Regions from separate parts of the Halorhodospira sp. M38 genome, predicted to be linked through region 3. Evidence: predicted binding sites of a transcription regulator. Region 3 holds the regulator's gene; each other region holds the start of a gene.
The links. The regulator sigma-54, encoded in region 3, starts transcription at its own class of promoters, with help from an activator protein. The targets are predictions, from matches to a motif close to TGGCANGNTNCNTGCTT.

Region 1: LRA98_RS07480 (putative urea ABC transporter substrate-binding protein) is a predicted target of sigma-54. The motif match lies at 5,181-5,197, and genes of this name have one in related genera.
Region 2: LRA98_RS07340 (TorF family putative porin) is a predicted target of sigma-54. The motif match lies at 1,133-1,149, and genes of this name have one in related genera.

What each region holds. Positions count from the first base shown of each region.
Region 1 is NZ_JAJNQP010000009.1:75,366-82,431, forward strand. Features, by position in the region: gene uca (urea carboxylase) at 1-833, opposite strand, end outside; gene LRA98_RS07460 (urea amidolyase associated protein UAAP2) at 839-1,480, opposite strand; gene LRA98_RS07465 (urea amidolyase associated protein UAAP1) at 1,495-2,232, opposite strand; gene LRA98_RS07470 (ATP-binding cassette domain-containing protein) at 2,229-2,969, opposite strand; gene LRA98_RS07475 (ABC transporter permease) at 2,966-3,790, opposite strand; gene LRA98_RS07480 (putative urea ABC transporter substrate-binding protein) at 3,850-4,941, opposite strand; guanidine-I (ykkC/yxkD leader) riboswitch at 4,995-5,097, opposite strand; gene LRA98_RS07485 (RtcB family protein) at 5,437-6,897, shown strand; gene cysN (sulfate adenylyltransferase subunit CysN) at 6,910-7,066, opposite strand, start outside.
Region 2 is NZ_JAJNQP010000009.1:43,386-50,451, reverse strand. Features, by position in the region: gene LRA98_RS07350 (RrF2 family transcriptional regulator) at 39-497, opposite strand; gene LRA98_RS07345 (SirB2 family protein) at 553-939, opposite strand; gene LRA98_RS07340 (TorF family putative porin) at 1,219-1,920, shown strand; gene LRA98_RS07335 (YifB family Mg chelatase-like AAA ATPase) at 1,968-3,479, opposite strand; gene ubiK (ubiquinone biosynthesis accessory factor UbiK) at 3,540-3,821, opposite strand; gene LRA98_RS07325 (P-II family nitrogen regulator) at 4,046-4,384, shown strand; gene LRA98_RS07320 (ammonium transporter) at 4,421-5,665, shown strand; gene LRA98_RS07315 (hypothetical protein) at 5,809-6,582, shown strand; gene LRA98_RS07310 (ABC transporter ATP-binding protein) at 6,592-7,066, shown strand, end outside.
Region 3 is NZ_JAJNQP010000010.1:64,185-71,250, forward strand. Features, by position in the region: gene pmbA (metalloprotease PmbA) at 1-551, shown strand, start outside; gene LRA98_RS07835 (HPr family phosphocarrier protein) at 573-848, opposite strand; gene LRA98_RS07840 (PTS sugar transporter subunit IIA) at 845-1,249, opposite strand; gene rapZ (RNase adapter RapZ) at 1,246-2,109, opposite strand; gene LRA98_RS07850 (HPr kinase/phosphorylase) at 2,106-2,627, opposite strand; gene LRA98_RS07855 (PTS sugar transporter subunit IIA) at 2,624-3,094, opposite strand; gene hpf (ribosome hibernation-promoting factor, HPF/YfiA family) at 3,138-3,464, opposite strand; gene LRA98_RS07865 (RNA polymerase factor sigma-54) at 3,507-4,961, opposite strand; gene lptB (LPS export ABC transporter ATP-binding protein) at 5,002-5,727, opposite strand; gene lptA (lipopolysaccharide transport periplasmic protein LptA) at 5,732-6,259, opposite strand; gene lptC (LPS export ABC transporter periplasmic protein LptC) at 6,246-6,809, opposite strand; gene LRA98_RS07885 (KdsC family phosphatase) at 6,813-7,066, opposite strand, start outside.

The DNA of each region.
Region 1 (7,066 bases), on a different contig from region 3:
TCGAGGATGTACTCCACGGTCCCGGCACTGCGGTAGGCCACCTGGCGGCCCAGCCGCTCGGCGGCGTCGAGCAGGGCCTGGCGGGTCTCCGCATCCAGGCCCGGGGCGGGGGTCTCCTCGACCACCTTCTGGTTGCGCCGCTGCAGCGAGCAGTCGCGCTCGCCCAGGGCGATGACGGTGCCCTGCCCGTCGCCGAAGAGCTGCACCTCGATATGGCGGCCGTGCTCGACGTACTTCTCCAGAAAGAGGCCGTCGTTGGAGAAGTTGTTCGCCGACAGGCGGCGCACCGAGTCGTAGGCCTCTTGCAGCGCGGCGGCGTCGTGGCAGAGCTGCATGCCGATCCCGCCGCCGCCGGCGGTGCTTTTGAGCATCACCGGGTAGCCGATCCGCTCGGCCTCGGCCACCGCCTCGGTCACACTGCTGAGCAGCCCGGTGCCGGGCAGCATCGGCACGTCGCTGGCCTCGGCCAGGGCGCGGGCGGTGTGCTTGAGGCCGAAGTCGCGCATCTGCTGCGGCGTCGGGCCGATGAATGCGATCCCCGCCGCCTCGCACGCCTCGGCGAAGGTGTCGTTCTCCGACAGGAAGCCGTAGCCCGGGTGGATGGCCTCGGCCCCGGTCTGCCGCGCGGCGGCGAGGATGGCCTCGTGGTTGAGGTACGACTCGGCGGCACTCGCCGGGCCGATGCAGATGGCCTCGTCGGCCTGGCGCACGTGCAGGGAGTGGCGGTCGGCCTCGGAGTGGACGGCCACCGAGGCGATGCCCAGCCGGCGCAGGGTACGCAGGATCCGGCAGGCGATGGCGCCGCGGTTGGCGATCAGGACCTTGCTGAACATGGCGGTCACTTCCAGACGATCATCTCGAGGGGGGTGGGGTTGTAGTCGCTGCACGGGTTGTTGAGCTGCGGGCAGTTGGAGAGCAGGACGAGGACGTCCATCTCGGCGCGCATCTCGACGTACTTGCCCGGCCCGGAGAGGCCGTCCTGGAAGCTCAGGCCGCCCTCGGGGGTCAGTGGGACGTTCATGAAGAAGTTGATGTTCGGGCCGATATCCCGCTTGCCCAGGCCGTAGTCGCTCTCGGCCAGGGCGATGAGGAAGTTGTCCCGGCAGTTGTGCATCGGCTTCTTGTCCAGGGCGTAGCGCACCTGGTTCGACTCCGCCGCACAGGCCCCGCCCAGGGTGTCGTGCCGTCCGCAGGTGTCGGCGGTGATGGTCAGCATCGGCCGCCCGGCGGTGGAGCGCAGGCAGCTGCCGGTGCTCAGGTAGGCGTTGCCTTGCTCGCGGATGGTGTCCACGGCGCTGTAGCGCTCCCCGCGCGGGTCGTGGAGGTTGTAGAAGAGGGTGTCGGCGGCCTGGTTGCCCTCCAGGTCGACGATGCGCAGGGTCTGTCCGCGGCGCAGCTCCCCCAGCCACGGCTCGCCGGCGGGGACGGTGACGCGAGAGAGGGCGTCGCAGGGATCGAGCGGGCTCTCGACGAGGTTCATGCCGGTCATGGCGCTTACTCCTGGCTGTGGTAGGCGGCGGTGTTGGCGTAGGCGCGGGCGTTCTCGGGGTGGCTGACCAGGCACGGATCCTCCGCCGCCACCGGCTCCGCCCGGTAGACGGTCAGATCCACCGCGCCGGGGGCGTACTCCGGGCCCGGGGCCATGGGGTGGGGGGCGGTCTGCAGGATGATCAGGGTGTCCATCTCCGCGCGCAGGTCCACGCAGGCGCCGGCGTGGCTGTGTCCGGGGCGGTAGCGCAGGTTGCCCGCCTCATCCGCCTGGACCTTGCTGAAGAAGTTCACGTTGGGGAGCAGATCGGCGCGTCCCAGCCCCCACTTGGCCAGCTCGATGAGAAAGAGCTCGCGGCCGCTGCGGTGGAAGTCGTTGAGCCGCTCCTGGTAGCGGGCCTGGCCGTAGGTGCCGCGCACCGCATCGGCGTCGCTGATGCCGCCGATCGGGTCGTGCCAGTCGAGGCTGTCGGCGGTGATCGAGAGCATCACCCGGCCCATGTCCGAGTAGAGCATGTGGCCGGCGGTCAGCCGCGCGGTGTGCTGCCCCTTGAGGGTGTCCGGGGCGTTGTAGCGCTCGAGCAGGTTGTGCGGGTTGTAGAGCAGCACGGCGGCGTTGGCGGTGCCATCGACGTCGGTCAGGCGCAGGGCGAAGCCGCGCCGGAGGATCAGCGAGGCGTAGCGGGCGCCCGGCACGCGTTCCTGATAGACGATGCGCTCCGGCGACAGCGAGGGGGTGCTCATGGGGAATCCTCCGCGTTGCGGTCGAGGGGGATGTCGTAGGTGATCTGGGCCCCGTAGGCCTCGGGGGCGTGGGGGTCGTGGCGGACCTTGTCAAAGACGAGCAGCCGGCTGCCGAGGGTGAAGCCCTCCTGCAGGTCGTGGGTGACCATGAAGACGGTGACCCCGGTGCGCTGCCACAGGCTTTGCACCAGGGCGTGCATGTCCTGCCGGATGCCCGGGTCGAGGGCGCCAAAGGGCTCGTCGAGGAGCAGCACCCGGGGGTTCTTGATCAGGGTCTGGGCGATGGCCAGCCGCTGCTGCATGCCGCCGGAGAGCTCCGGCGGGTACTTGTCCAGCGCGTGCCCCAGGCCCACCGACTCGAGCGCGGCCACCGCCTCGGCCCGGGCGTTGCGCCGTGCGGCACCGAAGAGCCGCCCCAGCCACGGGGCGCCGGCCAGCTCCAGGCCGAGGAGCACGTTCTGCACGGCGGTCAGGTGCGGGAAGACCGAGTAGCGCTGGAAGACCACGCCGCGGTCCGGGCCGGGCTCGCCGGGCAGCGGGGCCTCGTCCAGGAGCAGGCGGCCGCGGCTCGGCGCCTCCTCGCCGAGGAGCAGCTTGAGGAAGGTGGTCTTGCCGCAGCCCGAGGCCCCGACCAGGGTGACGAAGGAGCCGGCGGCAACCTCCAGCGACAGGTTCTCCAGGACGACGTCGTCGCCGTAGGACTTCCAGACGTTCTCCAGGCGGATGGTGGCACTCATGAGCGGGCGCTCCTTGCGGCGTACCAGGGGAAGAACCAGCGATTGACGCCGCGCAGGGTCAGGTCGATGAGGAAGGCGAGCAGGGTGATCCACGCCACGTAGGGGAGGATCGTCTCCATATCCAGGTAGCGCCGGACGAGGAAGATCCGGTAGCCGAGCCCCTCGGTGGCGGCGATCGCCTCCGAGGCGATGAGAAAGAGCCACGCGGCGCCGAGGCTCAGTCGTGTGGCGTCGATCAGCCGCGGCAGGGTCTGCGGCAGCACCACCCGCAGCACGATCTGCCAGGTGGAGGCGCCCAGGGTCTGCGCCTTGATCAGCTGCTCGCGGGGCAGCTCTTCGACCCGTTGCTGGAGGTCGCGCATGATGAACGGTGCGATGCCGAAGACGATCAGCATCACCTTGGCCAGCTCGCCGACGCCGAAGGCGATGAAGAGGATGGGCAGGACCGCTAGGGGCGGGATCATGGCCACGGCGGTGACGAAGGGGGCGAAGGTGCGCCGGGCGTAGGGCAGCGAGCCGTTGAGGACGCCGACCAGCAGACCGGCGGCGGCCGCCAGGGCCACGCCGAGCCCGAGCCGGGTCAGGCTGGCGCCGGTGTCCAGCCACAGCAGCACCTCGCCGGTGCGCCGGCTCTCCTCGCTGGCCAGGCGCAGGAACGATTCGGCCAGGGTGATCAGCGACGGCAGCACCGGGTCGTTGGGGTTCTCGGCCAGGCGCTGGGACGAGGCGATGGTGTAGGCGACCAGGGCGAGGACGAAAGGGAGCATCGCCAAGGCGACCCCTCCCACCCGGCCCGGGTGGCGGTTGATCAGGCGTTTCATGGATGACGCTCCTGCGGCCGATGGGGCCCGGGGCGGGCTGATCCGCCCCGGGCGGGGCGTTACAGCTCGCCTTCGGCGGCCTTGCGCATGAACCGGTCGGTGAAGCGCAACTGGACGTTGGCCTCATCGCCCAGGGTGGAGCCGTCGGCCAGCTCGATCCCGACGAAGTCGGGGCTGGGGGCACGCTCGCCGAGCAGCCCGTGCTTGTAGGCGAACTGGCGGACGTTCTCCATGGTCTCGGCGGGCTGTTCGCTGGTGACGAAGTCCACCGCCTCGGCGGGGTCGTAGAAGAAGGTGGTGGAGGCGAGCTGCGCCTCGTAGCCGGCCAGATCGGTGCCGGCCGCCTCGGCCATGGCGGTGCGGGCAGCCTCACCGGCGGCATCGTCCCCGGACATGACGTCCATGATCTCGTACCAGGCCCCGGTCAGTGCCTTGCCGAGTTCCGGGTGCTCTTCCAGCACCTCGGTGCGCACGCCGAGCAGGTCGATGATCTCGCCGGGGATGTCCGAGGAGTCGAACACCACGTGGGCGTCCTCGTGGTTGCGGATCTCCCCCAGTTGCGGGTTCCACGCCACGGCGGCGCGGACGTCGTCCGAGCGGAAGGCACCGACGATGTCGGCGTCGGCGGTGTTGACCACCTGCACGTCCCGCTCGCTCAGCCCCACCGAGTCCAGGGCACGGGCCAGCAGGTAGTGGGAGACGGACAGCTCCACCAGGTGGATGCGCTGCCCTTCGACGTCGGCCAGGTCGTCGGTCCCTTTCAGTACCAGGCCGTCGTTGCCGTCGGAGAAGTCGCCGGCGATCAGCGCGGTGGTGTCGACACCGCTGGCCGCCGGGATGGTCAGGGCGTCCATGTTGGTCAGGGTCACGCCGTCGAAGGAACCGGCGGTGTAGAGGTTGATCGACTCGATGTAGTCGTTGATCTGGACCACATCGATCTCGATGTCGTACTTGTCCGCCCACTTGTCGACGATGCCCTCGGCCTCGCCGAAGTCCCAGGGCATCCAGCCGACGTAGATGCTCCAGGCGATGCGGAAGGAGTCGCGTTCATCCGCCGAGGCGGCCAGGGGCAGTGCGGCGGTGCTAAACAGGGCCGCGGCGGCACACAGGTGGGTGAGTCGTTGGCGCAGGGGGTGCTGGTTGCGGCTCATGGGATCTCTCCCTCGGGGTTGCCGTTGGGTACAAAGCGGGAGCATCGATCGCGATCTCCCGGGCTTTTGTCCCTCCGTGTAACCCCCCTGAGAGAGGTCGGCGACTCTCGGACCAGGCCCCGCGGATGTGCGGACGGAACCCTAGTCGCCCTTTTGGCCAGATTGTCTGCGGTGACGCGTCGGGCCGGATCCTCCGAGCCGTAGCCCTTCGCGGTCGATACTGCCGCTGCCTGTACCACAAGCAAGACGCGGGCCAGGTCGGCGAGGCATGGGGAAACAGTCAGTTACGGGCCGAGGCAGCCGGGTCGTCCCGGTCAGCCCGGTCCGCGCGCCCGATGCGGGGGCACCACCCCGGGGCGAATGCACCGCCATGGTGCGCGCCCGAGGGTCTAACCTTGCGGAGGGGGGAGGACGAGGCTGGCCGCGCATGCGACCTTGGGGGCTGGGATCGGCCCGGGATCACGGGGCACGGCAGCAACCGTTGAGGAGGCGGGCATGGCGAAACACATCGAGGCTACCGATGGCCTGGTGCTGGAACGGCTCAACGGGTGCCGCTGGCGGGTGCCGCGACAGGGGCGCATGCGGGTGGACGGGCTGATCTTCGCCAGCGACGCCCTGATCGAGGATATCCGCGACACCGAGGCCGTGCGCCAGGTGGCCAACGTGGCCTGCCTGCCCGGGGTGGTGGGCCGTTCCATCGGCATGCCGGATATCCACTGGGGGTTTGGCTTCCCCATCGGCGGCGTGGCGGCTTTCGATCCGGCCCAGGGTGGTGTCGTCTCGCCCGGCGGGGTCGGATATGACATCAACTGCGGGGTCCGCCTGCTGCGCACCCCCCTGCACGCCGAGGATCTGGGCGGCCATCTGCCGGCGCTGATGGACCGGCTCTTCCAGCGCATCCCGGCCGGGGTGGGGCGGGGCTACGGCGATCGCCTGCTGCGCAACCGGGACATGCGCCGGCTGCTGCGCGAGGGGGCGGAGTGGGCCGTCGAGGTGGGGCTGGGCGAGCCCGCGGACCTGGCGCGGATCGAGGATGGCGGCCGGCTGCCCGGGGCGGACCCCGAGGCGGTCAGCGATCGGGCCATCCAGCGCGGTCGGGATCAGGTGGGCACCGTCGGCTCCGGCAACCACTTCATCGAGATCGGCTGCGTCGATGCCGTCTACGACGAGCCCGCCGCCCTGCGCCTGGGGCTGGAGGCGGGGACGCTGACCGTGCTCATCCACTCCGGCTCGCGCGGGCTCGGCCACCAGGTCTGTGATGACTTTCTGGTGACCATGGAGCGGATCACCGGGCGCAACAGCATCGAGCTGCCCGATCGCCAGCTCGCCTGTGCGCCGCTGAGCTGCTCCGCGGCGCGGGACTACCTGGGGGCCATGCAGGCCGCCGCCAACTTCGCCTACGTCAACCGCCAGGCCATGACCCAGCAGGTGCGCCAGGTCTTTGCCGAGGTCCTCGGCGAGACCGCCCACCTGAAGCTGGTCTACGACGTCTCGCACAACATCGCCAAGTTCGAGCGCCACCGGATCGACGGCGAGGAGCGCGAGCTGTGCGTCCACCGCAAGGGGGCCACCCGCGCCTTCCCGCCGGGGCATCCGGAGCTGCCCGAGGACCTGCGCGGGCTGGGGCAGCCGGTGCTGTTGCCCGGCGATATGACCCGCTACTCCTACGTCCTGCTCGGCACCCAGGGCGCCTACGCCGAGACCTTCGGCTCCTGCGCCCACGGCGCCGGGCGCCGGCTGAGCCGCCGTCAGGCCAAGCGGGCGGCCAAGGGGCGCGACCTGGATGCCGAATTGGCCGCCGCCGGCATCGAGGTGCGCGCCTCGTCGCGGGATACGGTGGCCGAGGAGCTGGCCGAGGCCTACAAGGACGTGGCCGACGTGGTGGACGTGGTCGCCCACGCCGGCATCGGCCGCCGGGTGGCCCGGCTGCGTCCGCTCGGCGTGCTCAAGGGGTAGGCGCGGGGCGGGCTAGCGCAGCACCCCGCGCTCCTCCAGGGCGGCAAGGATCCGGCGCACCGAGGTCTCCAGATCCTCCGCCACCGTATCGACGTGGACCTCGGGCTGCTCCGGCGCCTCGTAGGGGATATCCACACCCGGCAGCCCCTGGATCTCGCCGGCGTCGGCG
Region 2 (7,066 bases), on a different contig from region 3:
CCCTTCCCTGTCTTTGACCCGACAGCCCCGGGCTGCGTTCAGCCGGTCTCCGCCGCACGGCGGTCGATCAGATCGAGGTCCACGGCCAGGGCGCCGCGGTTGTGCAGCAGATCGGCCAGGGTGTAGCGATCCAGCACCGCCAGGAAGGCGTGCAGCGCCTCGTCGAGTACGGCGCGCACGGCGCAGTTGCCCTCGATCCGGCAGCGCTGATCCTCGTCCCGGAAGCACTCCACCAGGGTGAAGTCCTCCTCGGTGCGCCGCAGCAGCTCACCCAGGGCGATCGCCTCCGGCGGGCGGGCCAACCGGATCCCCCCACGCTTGCCGCGGACGGTCTCCACGAAGCCGTGGGCAGCCAGCCGGTTGACCACCTTCATCAGGTGGTTGCGCGAGATGTCAAAGCGCTCCGCGATCGCGCCAATGGTGACCAGCTCGCCCTGTGCCGCCCCAAGGGCGAGCAGGACCCGCAGGGCGTAGTCGCTGTGTCGGGTTAGACGCATGATCCGGCTCCGTTCGCTGCCCCGGACACTATAGCAGCGCCCGGGGCCATCCGGATCAGCCTAGGCCGACGATCAGCAGCGGCTCGCGGGTGATGCTGTAGAGGTAGAGGTAGCCGAAGACGGCGATGCCGCCGATGAACGCGGCCATGCGGATCTGCCGGGTGCGGCCTCGGCGCAGGGCGATCACCCCGAGGACGATGTAGGCGATCAGTCCGAGCAGCTTGACGGTGAGCCAGCCGTCGACGAAGGGGTACTGGGCGATCATCACCATCAGCACCACTGCCGTCAGCAGCAGCACGGTGTCGGCGACCTGCGGCGCCACCCGCAGGACCTTGTTCTCGAGCGCTGCAGAGCCACGGAACATCAGGATCCCCCGGGCGATAAACAGACCGAGACTGACCACGGCGGCCAGCGCGTGCGTCGACAGCAACACCTGGTGCATTCCTACCCCCTCGCGTCGTCCGTTTCGAAAAGAGGCTATTCTTCCTGCCGGTCGGGCCCGGCTGCAACCACGCACAACGCGCGCACCCCTTCGGTGCGCGCGCCGTGCGCTCCTGGTGCAGGCACGCCGCCGCGCGCGGGCGCGGCACCCAACCTCCCGCTTAACCCCTTGTTCCACCTAGCACGGCCGGACCTGGCACACCCCCTGCATGAGCACCCTGCGCGCCGCCCGTGGCGGTGGCCGCCCCTGACCCACGGATACAGCATAAGGTGCCCGACCATGAAAAAGCCTTTCCCGCTAGTCGCCGCCGGCGGCCTGCTCCTCGGCCTCTCCGCCAACGCCCAGGCCGAGGAGATCGGCGCCGGCTGGAGCCTCTCCTCCAACGTGGCGATCACCTCCAACTACCTCTTCCGCGGCTTCTCCGAGAGCGACGAGGAGCCGGCCGTCCAGGGTGGCTTCGACCTAGACCACGCCTCCGGGGCGTACGTCGGCACCTGGGCGTCGAGCCTGCAGCCACAGGACGCCAGGGGCCCACTGGAGCTGGATTTCTACGGCGGCTTCGGCTTCGACCTGACCCCGGATATCTGGGGTGATGTGGGGCTGACCTTCTACACCTATCCGGACGACTCCGACTCCAACACGGTAGAAGCCTACGCCGGCGCCGGCACTGCCTTCGGCGAGGTGGAGGCGGACTTCTACGTCCACGTCTCCGACGATTATTTTGACGAAGACGAGAGCTCCGTCTATCTGGAGACCAACTGGATGACGCCGCTGGCCGCCGGCTTCTACGCCATGGCCCACCTCGGCTACCTGGTGATCGACTCCGACACCAACCTGGACGGCGCCGATGCCGCCCTGGGCGTCGGTTACGAGTACGGCACGCTCGATCTCAGCCTAGTGGGCACCTACAACAGCTCCGACGCGGCGGATGAAGACGACGACGAGACCCAGGTGGCCTTCACCGTGTCCCGCTCCTTCTAGCCGCACCCCCCTGCACCCGGGGGCGCCGGCCGGCGCCTCCGGTCGGGTTACCCCGCCCCGCCACGCTCCTCCAGCCCCCGCCGCAGCCCGACCGCCTCGGCCACGTGGCGCCCCTCGATGGGGTCGACCTCGTCGAGATCGGCCAGCGTCCGCGCCACCCGCAGCAGGCGGTGGTGCCCGCGCGGCGACAGGCCGATAACCTCGGTGGCCCGCTCCAGCGTCGCCTCGGCTTCTGGCGCCAGTGCGCAGGCCGATTCTAGGGCCTCTCCGGCCAGTTCGGCGGCGATCACCCCGGAGCGCTGCCGCCGCCGCTCACGGGCCCGAGCCACCCGTTCGGCCACCACACCGCTCGGCTCGGCCGCCGGCGCGGCGGTCAGTTCCCGGGCACTGAGCCGCGGCACCTCCACGGCGATGTCGAAGCGATCCAGCAGGGGGCCGGTCATCCGGTCGCGATAACGCGCCACCTGTTCCGGCGTACAGCGACACACCCCGCGGGGATCGCCGTGGTAGCCGCAGGGGCAGGGGTTCATCGCCGCGACCAGCTGGAACGCCGCCGGGTAGGTCACCCGGGCGTTGCTGCGGGCGATGCTCACCTGGCGGGCCTGTAGGGGCTCGCGCAGCGCCTCCAGGGCGTTGCGCGGCAGCTCCGGGAATTCGTCGAGGAAGAGCACACCGCGGTGAGCCAGGGAGACCTCGCCGGGACGCGGCGGCTGCCCGCCACCGATCAGGGCGGCGGCGGAGACGGTGTGGTGCGGAGCGCGAAAGGCCGGCACCCGCCAGGTGGCCGGATCCACCCCCGCGCCGCTGACCGAGCGCACCGCCGCCGCTTCCAGTGCCTCGGCCTCCGGCAGCGGCGGCAGCAAACCCGGCAACCGCTCGGCGAGCATGCTCTTGCCGGTGCCCGGCGGCCCGCTGAGCAGCAGGTTGTGGCCGCCGGCGGCGGCCACCTCCAGCGCCCGGCGCGGTCCGGCCTGACCGCGGACCTCGGCCAGATCCGGACCCCGGGGCCGCTGCTCGGCCGCCGCTGCCGGCCCTACCGGGGGCAGTGGATCACGGCCGTCCAGGTGGTCGAGGACCGCCAGCAGCCGCTGCGCGGCTATTGCCCCCTGCGGATGGACCAGGGCGGCCTCGGCGCCGTCGCCGGCGGGGATGATCAGCCGCCGGCCGGCGTCGCGGGCGGCGCGGGCCGCCGGCAGGGTCGCACCCACCTCACGGAGCTCGCCGCCGAGGGCCAGCTCGCCGATGAACTCCAGCGAATCGAGGTCGCCGTGGACCTGCCCCGAGGCGGCCAGGACGCCGATAGCGATGGCCAGATCGAACCGGCCCCCGCCCTTGGGCAGGTCCGCGGGGGCGAGATTGACGGTGACGCGGCCGACCGGAAACGTCAGGCCGCTGTTGATGATGGCGCTGCGGACCCGGTCCCGGGCCTCGCGCACCTCGGCCCGCGGCAGGCCGACAAGTGAGAACGCAGGCAGCCCCGGCGCCAAGTGGACCTCCACCCGGACCTCGGGGGCCGACACGCCGAGCGCCGCCCGCGCCCGGGTTACAGCCAGTGCCATGGAACCCTCCCTGGTTCGTGGGGCACACGCGATGGTCAGCGGGGCATACCGCCCCGCCGGTTAGCCGTCGCTGCCGCCGGCAGGACCGCCCGGGCCGCCGCCCTGGGCCTTCTCCAGCTCGGCAACGCGGCGGTTGAGTTCCTCGAGCTGGGCCCGGGTCCGTGCCAGAACCTTGGCCTGGGCGTCGAACTCCTCGCGGGTCACCAGATCCAGCCGCGAGAAGCCGGCCTGCAGCGAGGCGCGGACGTTCTTCTCCACCTCGTCGTGGAACTCGCGCACGCCGGCCGGCAGGCTTGCCGTGAGCTTCTGCGCCAGTTCGTCGATGGTTTTCTGATCGATCATCGCCTTTCCAACCCTGTGGTCACGCACCGAAACCGTGCAGCGGCGCCGTTCTCGCCCCCGACTGGTGCAGGGGTCACCGGGCCGCCGGCCTGTTCCCCCCGGTGTGGCGCGGTTTCGCCGTCGCCCCGGGGCCCTGGCACGCCTCCTGCAACACCCCTGATGACCGCAGCCGCATCCACTCGCCGCTGCGGCTCCGTACAACGCGTACAACGAGGACGACGCTCATGAAATTGGTAACGGCAATCATCAAGCCTTTCAAGCTCGATGACGTCCGCGAAGCGCTCTCCGCCATCGGGGTCCAAGGTATCACGGTCACCGAGGTGAAGGGCTTCGGGCGTCAGAAGGGACACACCGAGCTCTACCGCGGTGCCGAGTACGTGGTCGACTTCCTGCCCAAGATGAAGCTGGAAATCGCCATCGACGACAGTCTAGTGGACCGCGCCTGTGACGCCATCCGCCAGGCCGCGAACAGCGGCAAGATCGGCGACGGCAAGATCTTCGTCTTCGACGTCGAGCAGGCCATCCGCATCCGCACCGGCGATACCGGCACGGACGCGCTGTAACCGGCCCGCCCCCACTCAACGCAGAGGACCTGAACCATGGAAGACGTAGTCGAACTTGCCTACGCCCTCGATACTTTCTACTTCCTGCTCTCGGGCGCACTGGTCATGTGGATGGCCGCCGGGTTCACCATGCTCGAGGCCGGGATGGTGCGCGCCAAGAACACCACGGAGATCCTGACCAAGAACATAGGGCTCTACTCCATCGCCGTGATCATGTACATGCTCATCGGCTGGAACCTGATGTACGAGAGTTCGGGCAGTCTGCTGCCCACCTTCAGCTTCCTGCTGCCTGCCAGCGAGCCGGTCACCGCCGAGATGGCGCGCAGCGGCGAGGCGACGGAGTCCTACTTCTCGGACTTCTTCTTCCAGGTGGTCTTCGTGGCCACGGCCATGTCCATCGTCTCGGGTGCCGTGGCCGAGCGGATGAAGCTCTGGTCCTTCCTGATCTTCGCCGTGGTGCTCACTGGCTTCATCTACCCGATCCAGGGGCTGTGGAGCTGGGGCGGCGGCTTCCTCGACCAGATGGGGTTCTCGGACTTCGCCGGCTCAGCCATCGTCCACATGGCGGGTGCCTCGGCAGCCCTGGCCGGTGTCCTGGTCCTGGGTGCGCGTAAGGGCAAGTACGGCCCCCGCGGCGAGGTGCGGGCCATCCCCGGCGCCAACCTGCCCCTGGCTACCCTGGGCACCTTCATCCTCTGGCTTGGCTGGTTCGGGTTCAACGGCGGCTCGGAGCTGTCGGTCTCGTCGGCGGGTGCGGCCAACGCGGTGGCGACGATCTTCATGAACACCAACCTGGCCGCCGCCGGCGGTGTCGTCGCCGCCCTGCTCCTGGCCCGCGCCCTGTTTGGCAAGGCCGACCTGACCATGGCCCTCAACGGCGCCATCGCCGGTCTGGTCTCGATCACCGCCGGGCCGGACACTCCCTCGCCCCTGCTCGCCGCGATCATCGGCGGGGTCGGCGGCGTCCTGGTGGTCTTCTCCATCGTCGCCCTCGACAAGCTGAAGATCGACGACCCGGTGGGCGCGATCTCGGCCCACGGCACGGCCGGCATCTGGGGCATCCTGGCGGTGCTGCTCTCCAACCCGGACGCCACCTTCGGCGCCCAGATCGCCGGGATCCTGTCCATCTTCACCTTCGTCTTCCTGGCCAGCCTGGTGGTCTGGCTGATCCTGCGCTTCACCCTGGGCATCCGTGCCAAAGAGGAAGACGAGCAGAAGGGCATGGACGTGACCGAGTGCGGGATGGAGGCCTACCCGGACTTCACCGCCGGTCGCAAATAGGGCAACCGATCCTCTCCTCCTCTCCCGAACGGGAGACCTTGCGGGCGCTTCGGCGCCCGCTTTTCTTTGCTACGGGGGTAGACGGAACCGCTATCCTGTACGCTGCGTGCCAGCATCCAAGTCCCCGTTCCGAGGAGAAAACCATGCATTCCAAGTGGATCCCGTGGACCTGCGCCGTCGCCGCCGTGGCCGGCGCCTCGGTCGCCAGCGCCGCCGACCACCGGCCGATCACCCTCTCCAGCGTCCCGGTAATCGGCACCGACAACACCGAGCTCTTCGGCCACGCGGCCTATGAGTTCGGGCGCGAGGCTTCCGACGAACCTGCCCAGAACGCCGAGATCGGCACCGGCGACTACGACAACCTGCGCCTGGGCCCGTTGGGCTTCCGCTACGGGCTCACCGACGACTTCGAGTACGGCGCCTACTTCAGCTTCGTCAGCAACTCCGACGACGACGACAATGCCCCGGACGACTCCGGCCTGGAGGGGATCACCGGCTTCGCCAAGCTCCAGCTCAACCGGCACTTCGCCCTGGAACTCGGCGCCCGCGCCGGCGGGGCCGACGACGTGGCCCCCTACCCCAACGACGGCCTGGACTTCTACGTGAACCTGCCCATGCAGCGCGACCTGGGTCCGGGGCTGGTCTACGGCGAGTTGGGCTACACCATCCAGGATGAGGACGTCGGCGGCACCTACGCCAGCTGGGGCATTGGCTACGCCCACCCCCTGGATACCGGCACCAACCTCAACTTCGAGCTGCGCGGCGACGAGAACCCCACCGGTTCGAACCACATGGACCTGATTGTCGGCGCCGGGCTGCAGGTCGAGCAGATCCACCTGCGCCCCTACGTCGGTCTGGGGCTCTACGACGCCAGCCCCGATGTCTCCTTTGGCATCGGCGCCAGCCTGCCGCTTTAAGGCGTCGGCTTGGCCATCGAGCCCCGGCTGAGCATCCACGACCTGCGTTGTGCGGTGGCGGCCTGGCCCCGGCTGGCGGTGCCGGCCGGGGGCTGCGCCGCCCTCGCCGGCCTGTCCGGCTCGGGCAAGAGCCGGCTGCTGCGCGCCATCGCCGACCTCGACCCCAACCAGGGGGCGGTGCACCTGGACGGCACCCCGCGGGAGGCCTACACCGGGCATCAGTGGCGTCGACAGGTCATCTACCTGGCCGCCGACTGCGCCTGGTGGGCCGAGACGGTGGGCGAGCATCTGGTCACGGTCGAGGCGGAGACCCTGGCCGAGCTCGGCTTCGATGCCGACGTGGCGCGGTGGTCGGTGCGGCGGCTGTCCACCGGCGAGCGCAGCCGCCTGGGCCTGGCCCGGGCGGTGGCCCTGCAGCCACGGGTGCTGCTCCTCGATGAGCCCACCGCCAACCTGGATACGGCCACCACCGAGGCCGTGGAGC
Region 3 (7,066 bases):
CCCTGTACCGGCAGGCTTCGTTCCTGGTCGACAGCGCCGGCGAGCAGCTCTTCCCCGCCTGGCTGCAGATGGTCGAGCGGCCGCACATTTGCCGGGCGCTGGGCAGCACGGCGTTCGATGCGGAAGGGGTAGCCACCACCGAGTCGGCGCTGGTGCAGGACGGGGTGCTGCAGCGCTATGTGCTGGACAGCTACTCCGCCCGCCGGCTGGGCCTGGAGACCACAGCCAACGCCGGCGGCGTCCACAACCTGGAGGTCAGCGGCGGCGATGAGGACTTCGACGCCCTGCTCCGGCGCATGGGCCGCGGGGTGGTGGTCACTGAACTGATGGGCCAGGGGGTCAACCTGGTCACCGGCGACTACTCCCGTGGTGCCGCCGGTTTCTGGGTGGAGAACGGGGCCATCGACCGCCCGGTCCAGGAGATCACCATCGCCGGCCATCTGCGCGATCTTTTCGCCGGCATCCAGGCGGTGGGCGGCGACGTGGACCGGCGCGGCAACATCCGCTGTGGCTCGATCCTGGTCGAGGAGATGACCGTCGCCGGGCAGTGAGCGTCCGGTGCCGGGCGCGGGTCAACCGTGCTCGGTCTCGCCGAAGCCCTCGGCCACCAGACGGGTTAGGGCCTCGAGGGCGGCCTCGGCGTCCGCGCCCTCGGCCTCAATGGTGATCGTGGCCTGATGGCCGGCGGCGAGCATCATCAGTCCCATGATGCTCTTGCCGTTGACGCGCTTGTCCCCGTAGCGGACGTGGATCTCGCTCTCGTACTCGCTGGCGATGGTCACGAAACGGGCGGCGGCCCGGGCGTGGAGTCCGAGGCGGTTGGTGATGGTGGCTTGTTGCTCGATCATGACGGCGGGGCTCCTTCACCGACCGCGATGATGCCGGCTCGGCCGCCGGCAGCGGCGGATTCGGCCAGTTCGTCGAGGGATCGCCCGGGGTAGTTGAAGACGCGCAGGAGCATCGGCAGGTTCAGGCCGGTGACCACCCGGCAGTGGCGGTCGGTGCCGGCCGCCACGGCGACGTTGGAGGGGGTGGAGCCGTAGGCGTCGGAGAGGATGAGGACCCCGGCCCCCTGGTCGAGTCGGGTGATCAGGGAGCCGGCGCGTTCGAGTAGCTCGTTGCGCTCGTCCTCGTTGAAGACCTCCAGCGACTCGGTCTGCAGCGGGCAGATGCCGAGCGTGCGCGAGGCCGTGGCCAGGATCTCCGAGCCGATGTGTCGGTGGGCGACGATGAGCAGTCCGACCCTCATGACAGCTCCCGGTGGCGCAGGGTCACGTGGCTGCAGTCAGCCTGCAGTGCTGCGGCCAGCCGCTCGGCGAGGTAGACCGAACGGTGCTGCCCGCCGGTGCAGCCGATGGCCACGGTCAGGTAGCTGCGCCCTGACTGCTGATGGACCGGCAGCCAGTGGCGAATCATCGTGTCGATCTGGTCGAACAGGGTCTCGGTTTCGGGCTGCGCCTCCAGGAAGGCGCGGACGCTGTCATCGCGGCCGGTGTAGGCGCGCAGCCGAGGCTCCCAGTGTGGATTGGGCAGGCAGCGGGCGTCGAAGACGTAGTCGGCGTCCGTGGGGATGCCGTGCTTAAAGCCGAAGGACTGGACCAGCACCGACACACCGCTGCGCTCGCCCGCGACCCGCTCGGAGATCAGCCCGCGCAGGTCGTGGACCGTGGTCCGCGAGGTGTCGATACTCCAGTCGGCCACCTCGCGCAGCGGTTCGAGCAGGGCGCGCTCGGCGCGCAGGGCGTCGGCCAGCGGCTGATCGCCCTCGGCCAGGGGGTGGCGCCGCCGGGTCTCGCTATAGCGGCGCATGAGGATGGCGTCTTCGGCGTAGAGGAACAGCACCTCGGTGGCGATGCCCTGCTCGCGCAGCGCAGTCAGCGTCTCGGGCAGGCGCTGTAGGTCGCGGGGCGGGTTGCGGGCGTCCAGCCCCACCGCGAAGCGCTCGCCGGTGGGTGCGTCGCGATTCTGCGCGTAGCGGGCCAGCTCGCCGATCAGGCTCACTGGCAGGTTATCGATGCAGTAGTAACCGGCGTCTTCCAGGGTGTGCAGGGCGACGCTCTTGCCCGAGCCCGACAGGCCGCTGACCACGATCAGGCGCAGTTCGCTCATGCCGGCACCCCGTGGTTCCGGCCGCTGCGCTGGTGTGTTGCGACCTCCGCGACGAGGCGGCCGGCGGCGGCCTCGATCAGCGGCGCCAGCGGCCGGCGTTCGCTGTCGGTCAGGGTCACCCGGGGTAGGGCCAGGCCGAGCAGTTCGCGGTGATCGCGCCGGCCGTGCAGGGCGGCCTCGGCTTCGGTGGGGCCGGGAGCGCGCTGGAGCTGGATGCACAGAGCCACGGCGGTCTCGCTGCGCAGCGCCGCGGGGCCGTAGAGTTCGGTGATGTCCACCAGGCCGAGGTCGCGCAGGCAGAGCAGCCCCCGCCCCTGCTGCGGACCGGCGCCGAGCAGGCGATCACCGTCGCGGCGCAGCTGTACGGCGTCGTCGGCCACCAGGGCGTGACCACGGTCGAGCAGCGCCAGGGCGGCGTCGCTCTTGCCCACGCCGCTGGGGCCCTCCAGCAGAATCCCGCGGCCGTGGACCGCCATCAGCAGGCCGGGGATGACCGGCCGGTTCCCGGCCGCGTTCACGATGGGTCGGCGTGCGACTGCCATTCGCGCAGGGCCATCTGCAGCTCGTCCCCGTCCGAGGAGCGGCGCAGCCGCTCGCACAGGCTGCTGTCGCTGAACATCTCGGCAAGGCTGGCGAGGATCTGCAGGTGCTCGTCGGTGAAGTGCTCGGGTACGACGAGGGCGAAGAGCAGGTCCACCGGTGCCTTGTCGAAGGCGTCGAAATCGATGCCCCGGTCCAGGCGGATGAGGGCCCCGATGGCGCGGTCGATCCCGTCGATGCGGGCGTGGGGCACGGCGACGCCGTGCCCCAGGCCCGTGCTGCCCAGTCGCTCACGGGCCAGCAACCGGTTGCTGATCTCCCGGGCGTCGAGGCCGTCGCCGCTGGCCCCGATCAGCTCGCCTATGCGCAGGAGCACCTGCTCCTTGTCCTCGATGCCGCTCTCGCAGCGAACACGTTCCGGCGTGATGAGTTGCTCGATGTCCATGGAGTGTCCGATCGGCTGGCCCGCTGAACCGCGTCCCGCCGCCTTAAAGGCTGGCCTTGAGGGACGCGCCCTGCCGTCGCTGATCGACGGCCTTCTCTTTGTGTTTCAGGACCTGACGGTCAAGCTTGTCCACGAGCACGTCAATGGCTGCATAGAGATCCTCCTCGATGGCATCGGCAAAAACGCGCCCGCCGCCACCCCCGATGTGGATGACCGACTCGGCCTTCTGCTGCTTCTTCTCCACCGTGAGGATCACCTCGGTATCGATGACGTGGTCGAAGTGGCGCTGGATGCGTTGCATCTTCTCGTTCACATGCGCCCGGAGGGCCGGGGTGATCTCGACATGATGCCCACTGAGCTTGATCTGCATACCGCCTCCTGAACCCCTTTGCCGCCGGCGGAGCCGGGGGCCTCAGCGCCCCCGGGCCTCCCTGCGCTCCGCCGACGATGCGATGGACAGGGACTCCCGGTACTTGGCGACCGTCCGACGCGCCACCTGGATCCCCTCCTCATGAAGGATACGCGCAATCGCGCTGTCACTCAGCGGTTTTGCCCGATCCTCCTCGGCGATCAGCCGGCGGATCCGCGCCCGGATCGCCGTCGCCGAAGCCTCTCCGCCGTCGCTGGTCTGCACGTGGCTCGAGAAAAAGTACTTGAACTCGAAGGTGCCCCGCGGGGTGTGCATGTACTTGTTGGTGGTGATGCGGGAGATGGTGGACTCGTGCATCTCCACCGCCTCGGCGATCTCGCGCAGAACCAGTGGTTGCATCGCCTCCTCGCCGTGGTCGAGGAACCCCTGTTGCCGCTCTACGATGGCGCTGGCCACTTTCAGCAAGGTCTCGTTCCTGCTGCGCAGGCTCTTGATCAGCCAGCGCGCCTCTTGGAGATGGTTGCGCAGGCAGTGGTTGTCCGCGCTGCGGTCCGCTCTGCGGATCAGGCTGGCGTAATACGCGTTGACGCGCAAGCGGGGGGCGGTCTCGCCGTTGAGTTCCACCTGCCAGACGCCGTCGCGGCGCACGACGAGGACATCGGGGATGATGTAGTCCGGGGTTGTGTCGCTGATCTGCGAGCCCGGGCGTGGATCGAGGCTCTGGATCAGACCGAGGATGCCGCCGAGGGCATCTTCGCCGACCCCCAGGGCGCGGCCCAGGTCGTCATGGCGGCGTTCGGCGATGAGCTCCAGGTGGTGGAGGAGGGCGTGCTGCGCCTCCGCACGCCAGGGCGTGTCCTCGGGAAGCTGCTCGAGCTGGACGCACAGCGCTTCCTGAGGGTCGCGGGCGGCAACGCCGGTCGGGTCGAGCCGCTGGACACGCTGCAGGACCGCCTCTAGCTCCTCGGCGCTGACTTGCTCGTCGGCCGGACAGCCGGCCAGCAGATCCTCGGTGCTCTGGGTCAGGTAGCCGTCGTCGCCGACGGCGTCGACGATGACCTCGGCGATGGAGCGCTCCCGGGCGGAGAAGGCCTCGAGCTCGATCTGCGCGTGCAGGTGCTGCTGGAGGCTGTCGGAGGCGGCCGGCCGGTTGTCGAGGGTGTCGCGCTGCGCACCCTCGTCGCCGGGGGCGCTCAGTGCCGTGCTGCCGTCGTAGATGTCGTCCCAGGAGGTGTCCAGGGGCAGGTCTTCGGGGATGTCCTCGCCGGCGGGTTCGCTGGCCGGTGCCTCGTCCTCGTGGGGTTCCGTTTCCTGCTGCTCCTGCTCCTGCCCGGGTTCGGCCTCCTCATCGAGCTCGAGCATGAAGTTCGACTCCAGGGCCTGCTGGATCTCGGTGCGCAGCTCCAGGCTGGAGAGTTGCAGCAGCCGGATGGCCTGCTGCAGCTGCGGGGTCATGGTCAGCTGCTGACCGATGCGTAGCTGAAGCGACTGCTTCATGGCCGTGTCCGTTGTGCTTGAAGCATCCGTAGTCCGTCACTCACAGGCGGAAGTCCTCGCCCAGGTACACCTCGCGTACCCGCGGGTTGGCCAGCACGCTCTCGGCGTCCCCGGCGGCCAGCACCTCGCCGTCACTGAGGATGTAGGCGCGTTGCACGATGCCCAGCGTCTCGCGCACGTTATGGTCGGTGATCAGCACGCCGATACCCCGTTGCGCCAGCTGGCGGACGATCCGCTGGATCTCGCCCACCGAGATGGGGTCGACCCCGGCGAATGGCTCATCAAGCAGTATGAACCGCGGATTCGCCGCGAGGGCGCGGGCGATCTCCACGCGCCGGCGCTCGCCCCCGGACAGGGCGATCCCCGGGGAGTCGCGCACGTGGGTCACGCCGAACTCCTCGAGCAGGCGATCCAGCTCCTGCTCGCGCTCAGTGCCGTCCAGGTCGTCGCGCAGCTGCAGGATGGCCCGTACGTTATCCGCAACGCTCAGTTTACGAAAGACCGAGGGTTCCTGGGGGAGGTAGCCGATGCCCAATCGGGCCCGGGCGTGAATGGGCAACCGGGTGAGGTCGTCGCCTTCCAGGGTGATTCGTCCCTCGTCGGCCTGCACCAGGCCGACGACCATGTAAAAGCACGTGGTCTTGCCGGCCCCGTTGGGGCCGAGCAGGCCGACGATCTCACCGTCGGCGACCTCCAGCCCCGCGCCGTTGACCACGGTGCGGCCGCGATAGCGCTTGCTCAGCCCCTCCGCGCGCAGCGTCACCAACGGGTCATTCCTCCTCGCGCCGTGCCGGATACAGGATGGTCCGCGCCCGCTGCCCCTCGGCGCCGCGGGCCTTCATGACCTGCCCCTCCAGGTCGACGTCGATGGTCTCGGCGGTGACTTGATCATCCCCCTGCCAGAGATGTGCATCGCCCTGGAAATGGGCACGTTCGGGACCGCGGGAGTAGTACTCCATGCGTTTCGCCTCGGCATGCACGGGGCGAGGCTGGTTCTCGGGGTGATCGCGGTAGGTGGCCGGCGTGCCGTCGACGTAGACGTGGCTCAGGTCGCCGTCCTCGTCGGTGTAGACCTCCATGCGATCCCCGGTGATGCGCATCTCGCCCCGCGTGAGCACGGCGTCGCCCTCGTAGACGCTGACTCCGGCGACCGCGTCGACATCCACCCGGTCGGCCTCCAGTTCGATCGGTGCCTCGTCGCGCTGGCCCACGGCCGTTGCCGGCAGGGCAGCGGCGAGCAGGGTCGCGGCGACGAGCAGTCCCACGCGGATACGGCTGGCGGCGTCAGTACGCTCCATACGACCCCCGGACGTCGGCGTGCAGGCGCAGGCGATCCGCGCGGTAATCCAGGGTCATCCCGGTTCCGCGCAGGGTGCCGGCCGGCTCGCGAGCGGTGACCGCCTCGACGGTGCGCGCCTCGCCGGCGCGCAGGTCCACCAGCAGGTTGTGGGTGTTGATATCCAGCGGCGGACGCGCCTGCTGGGCCGGACGACGGATGTCCACCTCTTCGAACAGGCGGACTTCCCCGCCCTCGCGTTCGGCGATGCCGAAGGGGGCGCGGGCCTCCCAGAGGACGCCGTCGCGAGAGCGCATGCGCAGGTCGGGGTCGATGATCTCGAGCTCGCCGCGGCCGGGGAAGTGCTCGCCGGTGCGCCCGGAAAGGGCCGCACGGCGCTGCCCCTGCTCGTCGAAATCAACCATGGTAAACCCCTCGAGGAAGAAGTCCGGGCGCTCTTCGGGAGGGGCAGCGGTCTCCGGGGCCGGCGGCGCCGGGTCGCGGGTAAGCAGCAGACCGAGGAGGACGGTCAGGGTGAGGGCTGCTAGGGGGTAGAGGGAGCCGCGGCGCATGGCTCAGCCTTCCGCCCGGCGCAGCATCGGTTCAAGGTGGCCCTGGGCGTGCAGGATCAGCTCGGCCACCTCGCGCACGGCGCCGCGCCCCCCGGGGCGTGCAGTGACCCAGTCGGCCTGGGCGTGCAGCTGGGGGTGGCCGTCGGCCACGGCGACCCCGAAACCGGCCCGGCGGATCGCCGGCAGGTCGATCAGGTCGTCACCGGTGTAGGCGCACGCCTCCGGGGCGAGCCCGAGGCGCTCGGCCACCTCGGTCA